One region of the Stappia sp. ABD4_338 genome, then DNA from elsewhere that is predicted to be linked to it. Evidence: riboswitches for the same ligand, from Rfam matches in the RefSeq annotation. Region 1 holds a riboswitch; each other region holds the start of a gene.
The links. Region 1 has a riboswitch for cobalamin ahead of cobU (bifunctional adenosylcobinamide kinase/adenosylcobinamide-phosphate guanylyltransferase). Riboswitches for the same ligand answer to the same signal wherever they lie in the genome.

Region 1 (3,756 bases):
GCCAGTATTCGGCGCCACCCAGCAGCCGCAGGATGACGAGCCGCGCGCCCGAGGCGGTGTTGTCGGCGTAAAGATCGACGGAATAGGGATGGGACAACGCCATGAGATTGGCGAGCCGCAGTTGCGGCCCTTCCTCGCCCAACGCGCCGGCAACGGCGTTCAGAGACGCCAGTTCCGTATCGGCGGCCGAGAGCACGATGACATCCGCCGGCGACTGGCCGAGATCGACGGCCTCCTCCCCCTGGTCGATGCGTCCGCTTCTGCCGGCGAGAATGTGCATGTCGTCTCCCGTTCCCCGGGAACGTGGCACGGTCCCGGGTGTTTCCGTCCGAGAAGGACCGGTCTCAGGCTGCTTCGGAGCGGGCCAGAAGCCCCTCGATGCGGATGGGGTCGAAGCCGGCGAGACCGATCACAACCACCCGGCCCGGCGCGCGGGCATCCTTTGCAAACCATGCCTCCACGCGTGGCCCGACCGCCTGCACCATTGCCGGAGCGGCCTTGCCCGCAATCTCCACCGCTCCCTTGATGCGCAGCACCCCGGGCATGGCCATCGCAGCGGCAACGCGCTGTTCGAGTTCCTTCAGGGAGGCAAAGGCCGGCAAGGTCACCACATGGCTCTCGAACTCGTCATGATCGTGGTCGTGGTGATGGTGGTCATGATCGTGATCGTCATGGTCGTGATCATCGTGATGATGATGGCTTTCGTGGTGGCTTTCCCGGCCCGTCATGTCCTCCTCCGAGGCACTGAAACGCCCGAGCAGCACATCGCCGGCAAGATACCCCTTTTCCGCCGCGACGATCTCGACCGCCGGCCGCACCCGCGCCGAGACGGTTTCGCGGACGCGGGCGAGCGCGTCCGCATCCACGAGATCGGCTTTGTTGAGCACGACGAGATCGGCGCAGACGAGCTGGTCCTCGAAAAGCTCTTCCACCGGGCTTTCGTGATCGAGCGCCTCGTCGGCCGCGCGCTGAGCGGCAAGGGCGGCCTCGTCCGCGACCACCCGCCCTTCGGCGACGGCCGCCGCATCGACCACCGTCACAACGGCATCGACGGTGACGCGTGTCTTGACGCTGGGCCAGGAAAAGGCCCTGACCAGGGGCTGCGGCAGCGCAAGACCGGACGTCTCGATCACGATGTGATCGGGCGCCTCGTCGCGCGAGACGAGCATTTCCATCGTCGGCAGGAAGTCGTCGGCGACCGTGCAGCAGATGCAGCCGTTGGTCAGTTCCACCACGTCGTCCGCCGCGCAATCGGGATCGGCGCAACCGTCCACCAGCGAGCCGTCGAAGCCCATGTCGCCGAACTCGTTGACGATGAGCGCGATGCGCTTGCCCTTCGCGTCCCGCAGGAGGTTGGAGAGAAGAGTCGTCTTTCCGGCCCCCAGGAAGCCGGTGATGATCGTGGCCGGGATCTTGCCGCTTGCAGGCGTGCTCATAGGGTAATCTCCGGTTGGAGGGAATTCGGCTTGAGAACGAGCGGCAAGCCGCAGGCGACGAGAACCACCGCCTCCACACTCGCCGCGATCTTGCGATTGAGGCGCCCCTGCTCGTCGCGGAAACGGCGGGCAAGCGCATTGTCGGGCACGATGCCGGAGCCGACCTCGTTGGTCACCAGAACCACGGGCCCGCCAGCGGCTTGAAGCGCCGCCGCCAGGCGGTCCGTCTCGGCCGGAAGATCGGCATCGCGGAACATCAGGTTCGAGAGCCAAAGCGTCAGGCAATCGACGAGAACGGCCGTTCCGGGCGCGCTTCGGGTCGTGATCGCGCCGGCGATATCGAGGGGTTCCTCGATCGTCTCCCACCCCAGCCCACGGGCCTCCACATGACGGGCGACACGCGCGCGCATCTCGCCGTCCTCGGCGACGGAGGTCGCGAGATAGACGCGTGCAAGTCCGCTGGCGGAGACCAACGCCTCCGCGTGGGAGCTCTTGCCCGAACGGGCTCCTCCGGTCACCAGAACGCTTCGGCAGCGCACGGTATCAGGCCCGGCGGCAGTGCGCGGGATGACACGAAGCCTGTTCGGCGGACCGTGGAATCACGGAAAAGGTATGATGAGGAAGCGCGTGGAAACGCGTCATGTGAGCCTCCTGCCGTCCACCCGACGGCTGTGACGTTTCGGGACGCGGCGCTCATTTCCGCCGCGTGTCATCCGGCTCGTCTCCTGGCTCGCGGGTCGCCGCCTTGCCCTGCCCTTCCCGGGCGCCCAACCGCGTTGGAGCGTCCAGTGGTCTCTGCAGGAAGGCTCGCCGCTCACAGTTGCGGGGGCAGCTACGGATTCGGGACCCCGAATTGGGTCGTCCCCCACCGTATTCCGACTTTCCCCTCTCCCTCGGACTTCGTCCGTCGGAAAGGACCGGACCTCATTCTTAGCCCGGCAAACGCCACACAACAAGCGGATCCGGGACCTGGAAGCCCCTGACCAGCACCAAATCGCCGCCGCCGCCCGGCGCGATTTTTTCGCTTCTGTGGAAAACATGACGACAAAAGGCTTGGCAAATCCGCACGGCGTTTGCTATACGCCTCCCACCGACGCGGTGCTCAAGAGCGCCGCGACAGTGATCCCCGGTAGCTCAGTGGTAGAGCAAGCGGCTGTTAACCGCTTGGTCGCTGGTTCGAATCCGGCCCGGGGAGCCACTGCCCTCTTTCTCCCCCACATCGCAAACGTACAGCCGCCAATCAGCGCGGAACGACGAGTCACGCCGCCCGCGAGCACTCCCGCAGGCGAACGATGACCGATGGCCTCGACGCTTTCACGCCGGACACGCCTCTTCTATGGGGCAGCCCCCTAGGCGGCACGAAGATGAATCCGTGTTCCCCACGGATCGGCAAGCGAGACGCCGCCTTGTCCGGCCTCGTTCAACGCCACTCCGGCGTCCCCGGCCCGCTCCCGCACGCTCGACACATGCCCGGGATCCCTGGCAAGAATTTCCACGAAGTCCAGGCCGGCGCGGTTCGGATCGCGCGCACCCGCGCCACGACTGCCCCACACGTTCCCGGCAAGCTGGTGATGGTATCCTCCGGATCCGAAGAAGCTTGCGCCCGGATAGTGGGCACTGATGTCGAAGCCGAGCACGTCGCGGTAGAACCCCTCGGACACCCCGGTCTCGCCGACGCGGAGATGAACGTGCCCGACACGCCCGCCCTCCGGCATTCCCTGCCAGACCGCCCCCTCGCCCGCGGCAAGCACGCCCTCCACGTCCATCGGATCGGTGGACATGGTCACCGTGCCGTCCGGCGTGCGCCAGTCGGCCTCCGGACGATCCGCATAGACCTCGATGCCGTTCCCTTCCGGGTCGCTGAGATAGACCGCCTCGCTCACGATGTGATCCGACGCCCCTTCGATGCGCGCACCGAGACCGGCCGCGTGAGAAAGCCAGCGCCCCAGATCGCCGCGCGTCGGCAGCAGGAACGCCGTATGGAAGAGCCCGGCCTCGCGGGCGCTGACTGGCGCGAGATCCGGTCGCTCGTCCAGCTCCACCAGAGGCACCGCACCGGCACCGAGAACGACACGCCCCGCCACACGCTCCAGTTCCTGCAGGCCGATCACGTCGCGATAGAAACGCGCCGTCGCGGACAGGTCCCGCACCCTCAGGCCGACGCGCCCGACGCGCATGGGCACCGCATCCATGTTGAAGGCGGCAGCGTTTTTCGGCTCGCTGGATACTGACATTTCCTGCTCCTGTGCACGCGCGGCCGGACGGTCATTGCGATCACGCAACACCGGATGCCGCTGAATGTGCCCTCAATCTGGTAGCG
Region 2 (3,756 bases), 1.4 Mb from region 1:
GATGACGCCGGAGGACTGGTTCTCGATGCCCTTGATCGCCGCGCCGTGCTCGCGAATGTTGGTGAGCATCAGGGCCACGCCGCCGCCGCGCTTGCTGAGCTGGAGCGCGGAATTGATGGCGCGCCCGATGGACTCCATGTTGTCCTCGATGCGCAGCAGGAAACAGGAGATCAACTCGCCGCGCTGTGCCTTGCCCGCGTTGAGGAAGGTGGGCGTCGCGGGCTGGAAGCGCCCGGCGAGGATCTCGTGCATCAGCCGCGACGCGAATGCCTCGTCGCCGCGCGCGAGGGTGAGCGCCACCATGACGACCCGGTCCTCGAAGCGCTCCAGGTAGCGCTTCCCGTCACGCGTCTTGAGGGTGTAGCTGGTGTAGTACTTGAAGGCGCCGAGGAAGGTGGGGAAACGGAATTTCACCTTGTAGGCCGCCTCCCACAGCCCCAGGATGAAGGCCCGGTCGTACAGATCAAGCACGGCGGCCTCGTAGTAGCCCTCCTCCACCAGGTACCGCAGCTTTTCCTCCAGCGAATGGAAGAAGACCGTGTTCTGGTTCACGTGCTGGAGAAAATACTGGCGCGCGGCCATGCGGTCGGCATCGAAACGGATCCGCCCGGCATCGTCATAGAGGTTCAGCATGGCGTTGAGGGCGTGATAGTCCAGCCCCTGCCATTCCGTGGGAACGGCCTGCGCCGGAGGCGCTTCGCTCACGTCGCGCTCGAGAGTTGCGTTTTCCAAAACCTGTCCAGTCCTTCACTGACACGTGCGATATCGCTCGTCGTTCCGGCAAGCTCGAAGCGGTAGAGCAGCGGCACGCCGCATTTCTCCGCGATCACGTCACCGGCCAGGGCGAAGAGCGCTCCGAAGTTGCGGTTGCCCGAGGCGATGACGCCACGAAGCCTGCCGCGCGTGTCGGGGTTGTTGAGGAAGCGGATCACCTGCCTGGGCACTGCACCGCGCCCCGTGCCATCGGCAAAGGTGGGCGTGACCAGCACGAAGGGCCGCGCCGGCGCGGGCACGGGGGCGGACGAGGCAATCGGGATCCGCTCCGCGTCGATCCCGAGCCTTTCCACGAAACGCGCCGTGTTGCCGGAGCGCGAGGAAAAGAAGACCAGCCCGCCCATGTCCCGCCTCAGCGCAGCGCGGCGATCTTGTCGGGACGAAAGCCCGCCCAGTGGTCGTCACCGGCCATCACGACCGGCACCTGGCGGTAGCCGAGCCCGGTCACGCGCTCCATGGCCGCCTCGTCGAGCGTCAGGTCGACGAGTTCGTAGGAAAGCCCCTTCGCGGCAAGCGCGCGGGTCGTGGCGGTGCACTGAACACAGGCGGGTTTGGAATAGACGGTGATGCTCATCAGGTGTCCCCGGATCTCTGCCAAGACGTGGCCGATGCACAAGGGGACGCGAACGCGCGCGGACACACCGCGACCGTACGACGCCTCCGGGCCCACCGACCGGGTTCGCTCTCAAGGTCCTGGCAGGTCTCCTGACTTGCGGCTCGAGCACCTCGGTCCACCTTCCCGGCGCTTGCGCGCCAGTGGCTCATCGGACCTTGGCTTGCCGCTCACAGTTGCGGGGGCAGTGCCGGTTTCCCACCGGCTTCCCTTTTCAGCCGCGACGAATCGCGGACACCAAGACAACACGATGTAGGCACCCGCACCGCCCTGGTGTCAACATGTAGTGGACTTCTCAACAGCCTCCCGCATGTCGCCCGACCGGAGCGGGACCGCCCCGCACGCTCTCAAGAGGCACGGGAGAGCCGCCCCGCATGGCTGAAGAGAGCCAGTGCAAGCGTGACCAGCGCCAGTCCGGCGGCCAGGGCGAAGGTCATGGAAAAGGCGTGGGCCACCTCCGCCGTGGAGGCTTCGGCCGCGTTTCCCGTTCCCAGCACCGCGACGAACACGCCCGGCATGGCCGAGGCGCCGGTCATCAACCCGAGGTTCCGCGACACGCCCAGCAGGCCGGAAAGACGTCCGCGCTGCTCGACAGGGGCGTCCAGGAGCACGGCGGTGTTGTTGGCCGCAAGGAAAAGCTGAAAGGCCGGGGTCAGCACGATCAGCGCGACGATGTAGCCCGGTACGCCGAAGACCCTCGGCAGGAACGCCAGGCAGAGCAGGCCGGCCATGGCCTGCACCAGCCCGAGAACCATGACGCGCGCACTGCCCAGCCGGTCGGTCAGACGCCCCGCCGGAATGCCGGAAAGCGCGGCGACGACCGGCCCCACGGACATGACAAGGCCGATCATCGCCTCGTCCAGTCCGAGCGAGAACGCCAGATAGAAGGGCGCGACGACCAGCGTGGACATCATCACCGTTCCCACCAGGAGGTTCATCGCGAAACCCGCGCCGGTGCGGCGGTCACGCAGAAGCCGCATCGGCACCAGCGGCGCGGCGGAGCGGCTCTCGACCAGCACGAACAGGACGAAGGCGACCATGGCCCCCACGACGAGCGTGCCCGTGCCGAACGGCACCTCCGGCGCCCCGCCTTCGGCCGCAAGCGCATAGGCGGCCAGCGCAATGACGAGCAGCACGGTTCCCGGAGCATCCAGATCGCGCGCCGAGGCGCGCCGGCGCGATGCGCCGCGCCCAAGGAAGGCAACGGCCAACACAAGGGTAAAAAGCGCGAAACCGGCAAGAAGCCAGAAGGCCGCCCGCCAGTCTGCCCAGGCGAGCATCGCTCCGCCGAGCGAGGGGCCCAGCGCCGTTCCTGTCGCCGACATCGTACCGAGCACGCCCATCGCCATGCCGAGCCGCTCCGTCGCGACCCGGTCGCGCGCGATCGACATGGGAAGGGCGATGAGGATGGCGCCGCCAGCACCCTGCACGGCACGGCCCGCGACGAGCACCTCGAGGCTCGGAGCCATGGCGCACACGCCCGATGCCGCGATGAACGCCAGAAGACCGGCGATCAGGACCCGGCGATGGCCGAAGAGGTCCCCCAGCCGCCCCGCGCTCACGATGGTGACCGTCACCGCCAGCAGATAGGCCAGCACGACCCACTGAACGCCGGTGATCGTGGCCGAGAAGCCGCGCGTGAGCGCGGGAAGAAGAACCGATGCGATGCTGATGCCCATCGACGCGGTGAGCGTCGCCGCGGCAAGTGCCGCAAGAACGGGGACGGAAGGCCGGTCCGATGTCGTGTCGCTCATGAGTGCCACCCTTGTGATCGAAGTGAAGTGGCGCTACATCTGCCACTTCAAGTCGACTTGAGGTCAAGCATGAAACTCATCGACATCGGCGCACTGTCACAACTCAGCGGCCTGCCCGCCTCGACGCTGCGCTACTACGAGGAAATCGGTCTCATCCGCTCGGTGGCGCGGCACGGCCTGCGACGCCAGTTCGACGCGCCTGCCGTGACCCAGCTCGCCCTGATCTCTCTCGGCAAGCTCGCCGGCTTCTCGCTTGCCGACATCAAGGCGATGTTCGCCGGAGACGGGTCACCCAGGGTTCCGCGCGCCGAACTGCATCTGCGCGCCGATGCGCTCGACGAACAGATCCGGGGCCTGACCCGCCTGCGCGACGCCCTGCGTCACGTCGCCGACTGTCCCAAGGACGATCACCTGGAGTGCCCCAAGTTCCGCCGGCTGATGCAGTTCGCCTCCCGCAACACACCGGCAACCGGCGGGCTTCGCGGAAGGGCCGACTGACCCCGCCCACCTGTCCCGCACGCGCATCAACCAGAAAGCGAGTTAGGTCTGGTCACTCAAGGATTGGGCCAATACCCTGTGCGCAAAGGGATTCGTCGGAGCGGATTGTCCTGGCAG
Region 3 (3,756 bases), 500 kb from region 1:
CATGACCGGCTTCGTTGGGCTGTGACCGTCGAAGACGGATGGGAGATCGATGTGTTCGACCAGTGCAATCCGCTGTACGTGATGTCGATCAACCCGGAAACCCAGGACGTGCGGGGATCTGTTCGCCTGCTGCCAACCACTGGCCCCAACATGCTCCGCGATGTGTTCTCGGACCTGCTTCCGGACGATCTTGAAGTGGCAGACCCTCTGATTTGGGAGAGCTCGCGATTTTCGATCGATCCCGACTATGCCTGTGCGGGACGAGGCCGCGGAAACGTCAATGAGGTCACGGGCGAGCTGCTGATCGGAATGGCGGAAGTCGGGATGCTCGTGGGACTGACCAGCATCGTTTCTGTCTACGATTCTGTTATGGCGCGATTGTTCAAGCGGGCAAACTGTGCTGCCAACACGATCGGTGTTCCGAAGAGGTATGGAAAGGTGATGGCCTACGCCGGGCTCTTCGACACGAACGCAGAAATGATCTCCTCTCTTCGGGAAGCAAGTGGCATCACAGGCCGGGTGCTCGAAAAGCCGGCTCCGACAGACCCCTTGGCGGCATTGCTCGCATAAAGTCTCCCGCAGCAAGGAACGGCTTAGACACAAGACGCTGGCGGGTGCTCGCCAGCGTCATCTCGTGATTTGGAACTAGATCCGAAGTCTGTCCTGCAGAGTGATCAGAGGTGGATCCTCGGTGCAGTACCAGCGGTGCCGCAAAGCCAGAACAGGGCTAATTTACGTGTGCGGACAACCAGATGAGCGGGGCACCCAGGACGCGTCTTGGCGGCGGTACCCCCCTCATACTCGCGCGGCCGGCCAGACAGAAGTTGACGTGCAGCGCGGAATACGCATCCCCGAGAGCCTTTTCAACCAGCAGATGAAGGCCCTTGCCTCTCCGATCACCTCTCGCCTAAAAGAAGCGTGTCACGGTTCCGCCAATTGAGCGCGGATGAAAAGGGAACACGGTGCGGATTACCCATCAGGGGCCAAAACCGGGGCTGCCCTCGCAACTGTAAGCGGCAAGTCCACCGTCAATGCCACTGGCCAAACGCCGGGAAGGTGACGGAGGACGCTCGAGCCGCAAGCCAGGAGACCTGCCGGGACAACGACCAACGAGCCGGACGAGGTGTGTCGGCGAGGTTGAGCTCGTCTCCGGCGAGTTCTGAACGGCAATGACCGCCAGTCCGTCGTCGCCATGCCCTCGTCTGCGTCAACTCCCTCGTTGTTCGAGCCATTCGAACTGCATCACGAGGAGACACGATGCGTTTTCCCCTTTTAACGGTCGCAGCCCTGTTCGCCTCCGTTTCGTACGGACAGGCTGAAAGCACCCGGTATCCGTTGACCCTGTCGAGCTGCGGGCATGAGATTACCTTCGAGCGGGCGCCAGAGAGTGTCGTCAGCGTTGGACAAAGCACGACGGAAATCCTCTACATGCTCGGCCTCGCGGACAAGGTGTCCGGGACCGCACTCTGGATAAACCCGGTTCTGCCCGAGTTCGCGGAGGTCAATTCCAGGATCGAGCGCCTTTCGGACAACGCCCCGAGTTTCGAGAGCGTCCTGGCCAAGCGGCCCGAGCTTGTCGTGACGGCCTATGAGTGGATGATCGGGCCGCAGGGTGTCGTCGGCACGCGCGAGATGTTCGACGATGCGAAGATCCCGAGCTGGATCATGCCGACCGAATGCGTCGGCAAGGACAACACGCAGACCATGGATGGCGAACGCTCGGTCATGTACGACCCCGCCCTGCTCTACCAGGGCATCAAGGAGCTCGCCCTGATCTTCGACGTTTCCGATCGCGGCGAGGAGCTCGTCTCCGAGCTGAAGGCCCGCGAAATCGCCGCCGTCAAGATGGCGCGCGATCTCGATCTTCCCGACAATGTGTCCGGTGTGTTCTGGTACTCGTCCGCGGATCTCGCGATCGATCCCTATGTCGCCGGCGTCAACGCGGTTCCCGGCTGGATGCTCTCCACCCTGGGTGTCTCAAACGTCGTAACCTCCCACGAGGAATGGCCGACGGTTGGCTGGGAAACGATTGCAACCGCCGACCCCACCTTCATCGTCGCGGCAGATATGGATCGCCGCCGCTTTCCGGCCGATGACATCGCGATCAAGCGGGAGTTTCTCGCGAGCGACCCTCTGACGCGGGAAATGGAAGCCGTGAAGGAAGGGCGTATCATCGTCATAGACGCCAACGCGATGGATCCGTCGGTGCGCTCCATATTCGCGCTCGAGGCGTTGGCACAAGCCCTGTCCGGATACGGTCTCGCCCAATGACGGGCAGCGCAGCGGTCCGCTCCGTGAGATGGCTGTGGCTGGCTCCCCCATTGCTGGCCGCTGCGCTTCTCCTTGCAACGGTTGTTGGAGAAACCCGTATCCCGCTCTCGACCGTTCTCCAGGTGCTTTCGGCAAAGCTCGGATTTTCCGATCAGACGCTCGACCCCATTCAGGCCAGCGTCATCTGGCACTATCGCCTGTCCAGGGCCGTTGTCGCGGCCAGCGGCGGAGCCGGGCTTGCGCTGTCCGGGATGATCCTGCAGGCGCTGCTGCGCAATCCGCTGGCTGAACCATACCTTCTCGGGATCTCGGCCGGTGCGTCCACCGGAGCTGTCACGGTCACCGTGGCGGGGGTGGGAGCTGGCGTCGTCAGCATGTCGGCAGGCGCATTTGTCGGGGCGCTAGCCGCCTTCGCACTTGTTGCGGTACTGGCGAAAGCGGCCGGCGGAGGGGTCGGTGTTCGGGGCGCCGGCATCATCATTCTCGCCGGCATTGCGGGATCGCAGATGTTCAATGCCCTCACGGCGTTGATCATCGCGCAGTCCGCCAGCGCGGAACAGGCACGCGGCATTATGTTCTGGCTGCTCGGTAACCTCTCCGGCGTACGCTGGCCCGATGTGCAACTGGCCCTGCCGATGGCCTTCCTCGGGATCGCGATATCCCTCTGGCACGCGCGAACACTCGACGCCTTTACCTTCGGCTCCGACAGTGCCGCCTCACTCGGCATCGACGTACGTCGCGCGCAGGCCATCCTCATCGCGACCGCTGCTTTCATGACGGCAATCGTTGTCTCGATTGCCGGCGCAATCGGCTTCGTGGGACTGGTCATTCCACATGCGATGCGCTTCCTGGTCGGCCCGCGTCATACCCGGCTTGTCCCCGCGACAGCGCTGGCCGGAGCGGTGTTCCTGGTCCTGTCCGACGTTGTCTCGCGGATCGTGATCCCCGGTCAGGTTCTGCCGATCGGGGTTATCACGGCACTGGTCGGCGCACCGGCCTTCGGCCTGATCATGGTCCGGGGGCGGCAGCGATGAACGACAGTCCCGAACTCGAGCTCTCCGGTGTCGGCTGGGCCACGCGGGGCCGATCGATTGTCTCCCATATCGACCTTCGACTGAAGCGGCGGGAAACGCTTGGTCTGATCGGCCCCAATGGGTCCGGAAAATCCACGCTGCTCAGCCTGATGGCCGGCCTTCGCGCGCCCACGGAAGGTGAGGTGCGCCTGCAGGGCCGGTCAATGGCCCGGATGCGGCGGCGCGAAATCGCCCAACGCCTTGCGTTCGTCGAACAGGCTTCCGACACGGGCGAGCGGATCACGGTACGGGATGCGGTGGAGCTCGGACGTACCCCCTGGGTGGGCTCACTGCACCGGTGGAGTTGCGAGGATGATCTGGCCGTGACGAATGCCCTGAGCGCGGTGTCGATGGACCACCTGGCCGAGCGCGACTGGTCCACGCTTTCCGGCGGAGAACGGCAGCGCGCACA
Region 4 (3,756 bases), 760 kb from region 1:
GTCGCGGGCATCGAACTGGCGCCGCGGGCCGGTCAGGTCGGCGCGCGTGGCTACGAGGTCTTCACGCGCTGTTTCGAGGAAGGCGTCCTGATCCGAGTGACCGGCGACATCATCGCGCTGTCGCCGCCGCTGATCGTGGAGCCGGGCGAAGTCGCACGCATGGCGGAATGTGTCCGTGATGCCCTGAAGGTCTGCGAATGATCGTCTGATCGCCGCACCGCAGCGATTGCCGCGCCCGGAGGCTCAGCCTCCGGGCGCTTTTGACTCTGACAACAAATCGCAATGACGGGGCTTTAGACTCTCGCGTCGAATCAACGGGTTGCTGACGAAGCACATGCAGCCCGTCACGGGTACGAAAGGATGATGCGGTGAACGATGGTGCAACGGGCGAGGGACTGGTGGCCGGCATTGACGAGGCGACCGGGGCGGCGCTGATCGAGATCGTTCGGGCTGCGGCAGCGCGGGAGATCCTTCCCCGCTTCCGGAACCTGGCGGACGAGGAGATCGACACCAAGGCCGGGCCGGATGATCTCGTGACCATCGCCGATCACGCGGCGGAAGCGGCAATCACCATCGCCGCGCGCGATCTTCTTCCCGACGCGCTCGTGATCGGCGAGGAGGCGGTCTCCGAGACGCCCGATCTTCTTGCTCTGATGGAAGATGCGAAGACCTGTGTGGTCATCGACCCCGTCGACGGAACCAGCAATTTCGCGTCGGGTATCGCGGCCTTTGGCGTCATCTTGAGCGTTGTCGAGCGCGGGCAGCCGGTGTTCGGCCTTCTGTATGATCCGGTCCTCGATGACTGGATCGTCGCGCACAAGGGGCAGGGAGCCTGGTTCTCGGCGCCCGGCCGTACGCCTCGCCGTCTCACGACCCGGCCTCGTCCGCCGGCGGGCCGGCTGCAGGGATTCGTTCCGGTCGACCTGTTCGAGCCGATGGACCGGGCGCCGGTGATGGCCCGCTTCGCTCCGCTCGGGCCGACCCGGGCCCTGCGCTGCTCCTGCCACGAGTATCGCACCATCGCCTTCGGTTACGCCGATTACGCGGTTTCTCCGGAACCCAAGCCGTGGGACCACGCCGCCGGTGCGCTGATCGTCGCCGAGGCGGGCGGGCACGCAACGGTTGCAGGAACCGCTCCCTATCTGCCGGCACGCAGTGACGGTCCGCTCATCATCGCTTCGAGCAGGGATGTCGCGCTCGATGTCGCGCGAATGGCTTCAACCAAGGGCTGACGTAGGGTCTTCTCCTGTGTCCCGGTAGATGTTCCGCGCTGATGCGGGCGATGTTGACGCGTCGCCTTGCCCGGCGTGTCTCAACTGGGTCGCGACTTGTGATTGACAAGCCGGAACGGCCGGGGCCATGTTGTCGCGTCAACGGTTCTCGGGGTCAGGTCTGGCCCTGGGATTAAAAGGGAACACGGTGAGGCGTACCCAACAGGGACCGAAACCGTGGCTGCCCCCGCAACTGTGAGCGGAGAGCCGGAACCGACGATGCCACTGGCGCTATGCGCCGGGAAGGCCGGTTCAGGCGATGACCCGCAAGCCAGGAGACCTGCCGCTGATGTCACGATCTGCCTTGGGCAGCCTCGTGACCACCGCAACCGGACGCCGGGGTGAGCGTCACGCGGGTGAGCGACAGGTGAATTCCGTCTCCGCTTTCCGCATCCTTCCCCGATCGTCCTTTCAGTCGACCGTGCCGGCTTGTTCAAGCCGGCGGCCCATTGAGAGGGACGCTACATGAATTTCTCGAGGCTCGGACTCGGTGCGCTTTGCGCCGCATCTCTTCTCGCTCCGCTTGCCGCGCAGGCGCATTTCCAGCTCGCCTATACGCCCGAGGTGAACCTGCAAAAGGCAGGTGACGTTCCGGTCAAACTCATCTTCTGGCACCCCTTCGAGAACGGTCATGTCATGGACATGGGCGACCCGATCCAGTTCTACGCCGTCCATCGCGGCGAGAAGATCGATCTCAAGGGATCCCTGAAGCCGATCACCTTCGCGGGAACGGAGAACGAGGCCGCGGCCTTCGACGCGACGCTGCCGGTGAAACGCAGCGGCGACTACGTGCTCGTCGTGGAGCCCGCTCCCTACTACGAGGAGAGCGAGGACATCTTCATCCAGCAGATCACGAAGTCCTACGTGAACCGCAACGAGATGCCGACCGACTGGATGGAGCCGCAGGGACTTGTCACGGAGATCCTGCCGCTGAACCGGCCGACCAACATCGTTGCCGGCTCGACGTTCTCCGGGCGTGTCCTGTCCGAGGGCAAGCCGGTCCCCGGCGCCGAGATCGAGATCGAATACATGGCGGCCGAGCCCGACATGAACGCAAACACGCCGGTGGCGCCCAAGGCATCCCCGATGCCGGGCGGTGCTGTGGTCGCGATCTCGGACGAGAACGGATACTTCACCTTCGGCATTCCCAAGGCGGGATTCTGGGGGTTCGCGGCGCTTGGTTCCGGTCCCGTGAAGGAGCATGAGGGCAAGGAACTCAGCCAGGATGCGGTTATCTGGGTCCGCGCCTACGACGTCGAGTAAGGGGCAGGCCCGGGCCGGAGGAGGCGTGCATGCATATCGTCGACGGCGCACTGTCGCATGGTGTGGTGGTTGCCGGGGCCGTGCTGGCCGCCGGCGGCATCGCGATGGGTTTGCGCAAGCTCCCCATGGAGAAAATCCCCGCGGCCGGAGTGCTCAGTGCCTCGTTCTTCGTGGCATCCCTGATCCATGTGCCCATCGGGCCCTCGAGCGTCCATCTGATCCTGAACGGTCTGGCCGGGCTCGTGCTCGGCTGGGCTGCCTTTCCGGCGCTTTTCGTCGGATTGCTTCTGCAGACGATCTTCTTCGGCTTCGGCGGCCTTACCGTTCTGGGCGTCAACACGGTGAACATCGCGCTGCCGGCGGTGGCGGTCTACTACCTGTGTCGGTCGGGGCTGGCCGCGAGATCACCGGTTGTCGCTGCCGTCGTGGGCGGAATTGGCGGTGCGCTCTCGATCGTCTTCACGACGCTCCTCGTCGGCCTTTCGCTTGCCATGAGCGGTGAGGAGTTCATGCCCGCCGCCAAGCTCGTGTTCTTCGCCCACATCCCGGTCATGGCAATCGAGGGCATCCTCACCGGCTTCGCCGTCTACCTGGCGCGCAAGGTCAAGCCGGAGCTTTTTATCGGACTGCAGGCATCTTCGGAGAGCGTCGCATGAAACAGGTGACAGTGTCCGTCATCGTCGGACTGGTTTTCGCCCTGGCCTCCTTCCAGTCGGCCCTTGCCCACAAGGTCATTGCCTCGGTCTTTGCAAGCGGCAGCATGATCGAGGGGGAAGTCGGCTTCTCGAACGGTGACATGGCCGCAAACACGCTGGTCGAGGTGTTCGACGAGGACGGCGCCAAGCTCGGCGAGGCAACGACCGACGAGGACGGCTTCTTCTCGTTCACGCCGACTAGCCGGGTTGTGCATGTGTTCAGGGCGAACCTGGGGGCAGGGCACGTCGCCGAGGTTCGCATGGGCCTGGAGGAACTGCCCCGGATTGCAGGAGCCGGGTCGGCCACGGCCCCCGGCGTGTCCGGTGATGCGGCGAAGAGCCCGGGAGCCGGAAGCGTATCCGTTGCGGCGAACACGAATAGTGCCGCGGCCGATGCGGCGGTTCTGGCTGAAAACCGGGAACTCCTTCGCGAGATGATCCACAGGGAGGTCACGCCCTTGCGCCGCGAGATCGCCGCCTACAAGGAGAAGAACGACTTGCAGACGATCCTTGGCGGGATGGGCTAT

Region 2: linked by a shared signal. The riboswitch ahead of nrdH (glutaredoxin-like protein NrdH) and the one ahead of cobU (bifunctional adenosylcobinamide kinase/adenosylcobinamide-phosphate guanylyltransferase) in region 1 are both predicted to bind cobalamin.
Region 3: linked by a shared signal. The riboswitch ahead of ACYX4S_RS08765 (ABC transporter substrate-binding protein) and the one ahead of cobU (bifunctional adenosylcobinamide kinase/adenosylcobinamide-phosphate guanylyltransferase) in region 1 are both predicted to bind cobalamin.
Region 4: linked by a shared signal. The riboswitch ahead of ACYX4S_RS07500 (DUF4198 domain-containing protein) and the one ahead of cobU (bifunctional adenosylcobinamide kinase/adenosylcobinamide-phosphate guanylyltransferase) in region 1 are both predicted to bind cobalamin.

What each region holds. Positions count from the first base shown of each region.
Region 1 covers NZ_CM149982.1:2,389,087-2,392,842, forward strand. Annotated here, with positions in the region: gene cobN (cobaltochelatase subunit CobN) at 1-280, opposite strand, end outside; gene cobW (cobalamin biosynthesis protein CobW) at 345-1,436, opposite strand; gene cobU (bifunctional adenosylcobinamide kinase/adenosylcobinamide-phosphate guanylyltransferase) at 1,433-1,975, opposite strand; cobalamin riboswitch at 2,135-2,371, opposite strand; tRNA gene ACYX4S_RS10815 (tRNA-Asn) at 2,560-2,634, shown strand; gene ACYX4S_RS10820 (VOC family protein) at 2,786-3,670, opposite strand.
Region 2 covers NZ_CM149982.1:3,750,627-3,754,382, forward strand. Annotated here, with positions in the region: gene nrdE (class 1b ribonucleoside-diphosphate reductase subunit alpha) at 1-705, opposite strand, end outside; gene nrdI (class Ib ribonucleoside-diphosphate reductase assembly flavoprotein NrdI) at 702-1,118, opposite strand; gene nrdH (glutaredoxin-like protein NrdH) at 1,127-1,348, opposite strand; cobalamin riboswitch at 1,453-1,644, opposite strand; gene ACYX4S_RS16860 (MFS transporter) at 1,735-3,141, opposite strand; gene ACYX4S_RS16865 (helix-turn-helix domain-containing protein) at 3,211-3,639, shown strand.
Region 3 covers NZ_CM149982.1:1,888,580-1,892,335, forward strand. Annotated here, with positions in the region: gene ACYX4S_RS08760 (acyl-homoserine-lactone synthase) at 1-570, shown strand, start outside; cobalamin riboswitch at 909-1,113, shown strand; gene ACYX4S_RS08765 (ABC transporter substrate-binding protein) at 1,258-2,271, shown strand; gene ACYX4S_RS08770 (FecCD family ABC transporter permease) at 2,268-3,305, shown strand; gene ACYX4S_RS08775 (ABC transporter ATP-binding protein) at 3,302-3,756, shown strand, end outside.
Region 4 covers NZ_CM149982.1:1,626,586-1,630,341, forward strand. Annotated here, with positions in the region: gene aptA (omega-aminotransferase AptA) at 1-201, shown strand, start outside; gene ACYX4S_RS07495 (inositol monophosphatase family protein) at 369-1,232, shown strand; cobalamin riboswitch at 1,358-1,573, shown strand; gene ACYX4S_RS07500 (DUF4198 domain-containing protein) at 1,737-2,534, shown strand; gene cbiM (cobalt transporter CbiM) at 2,564-3,190, shown strand; gene ACYX4S_RS07510 (cobalt ABC transporter permease) at 3,187-3,756, shown strand, end outside.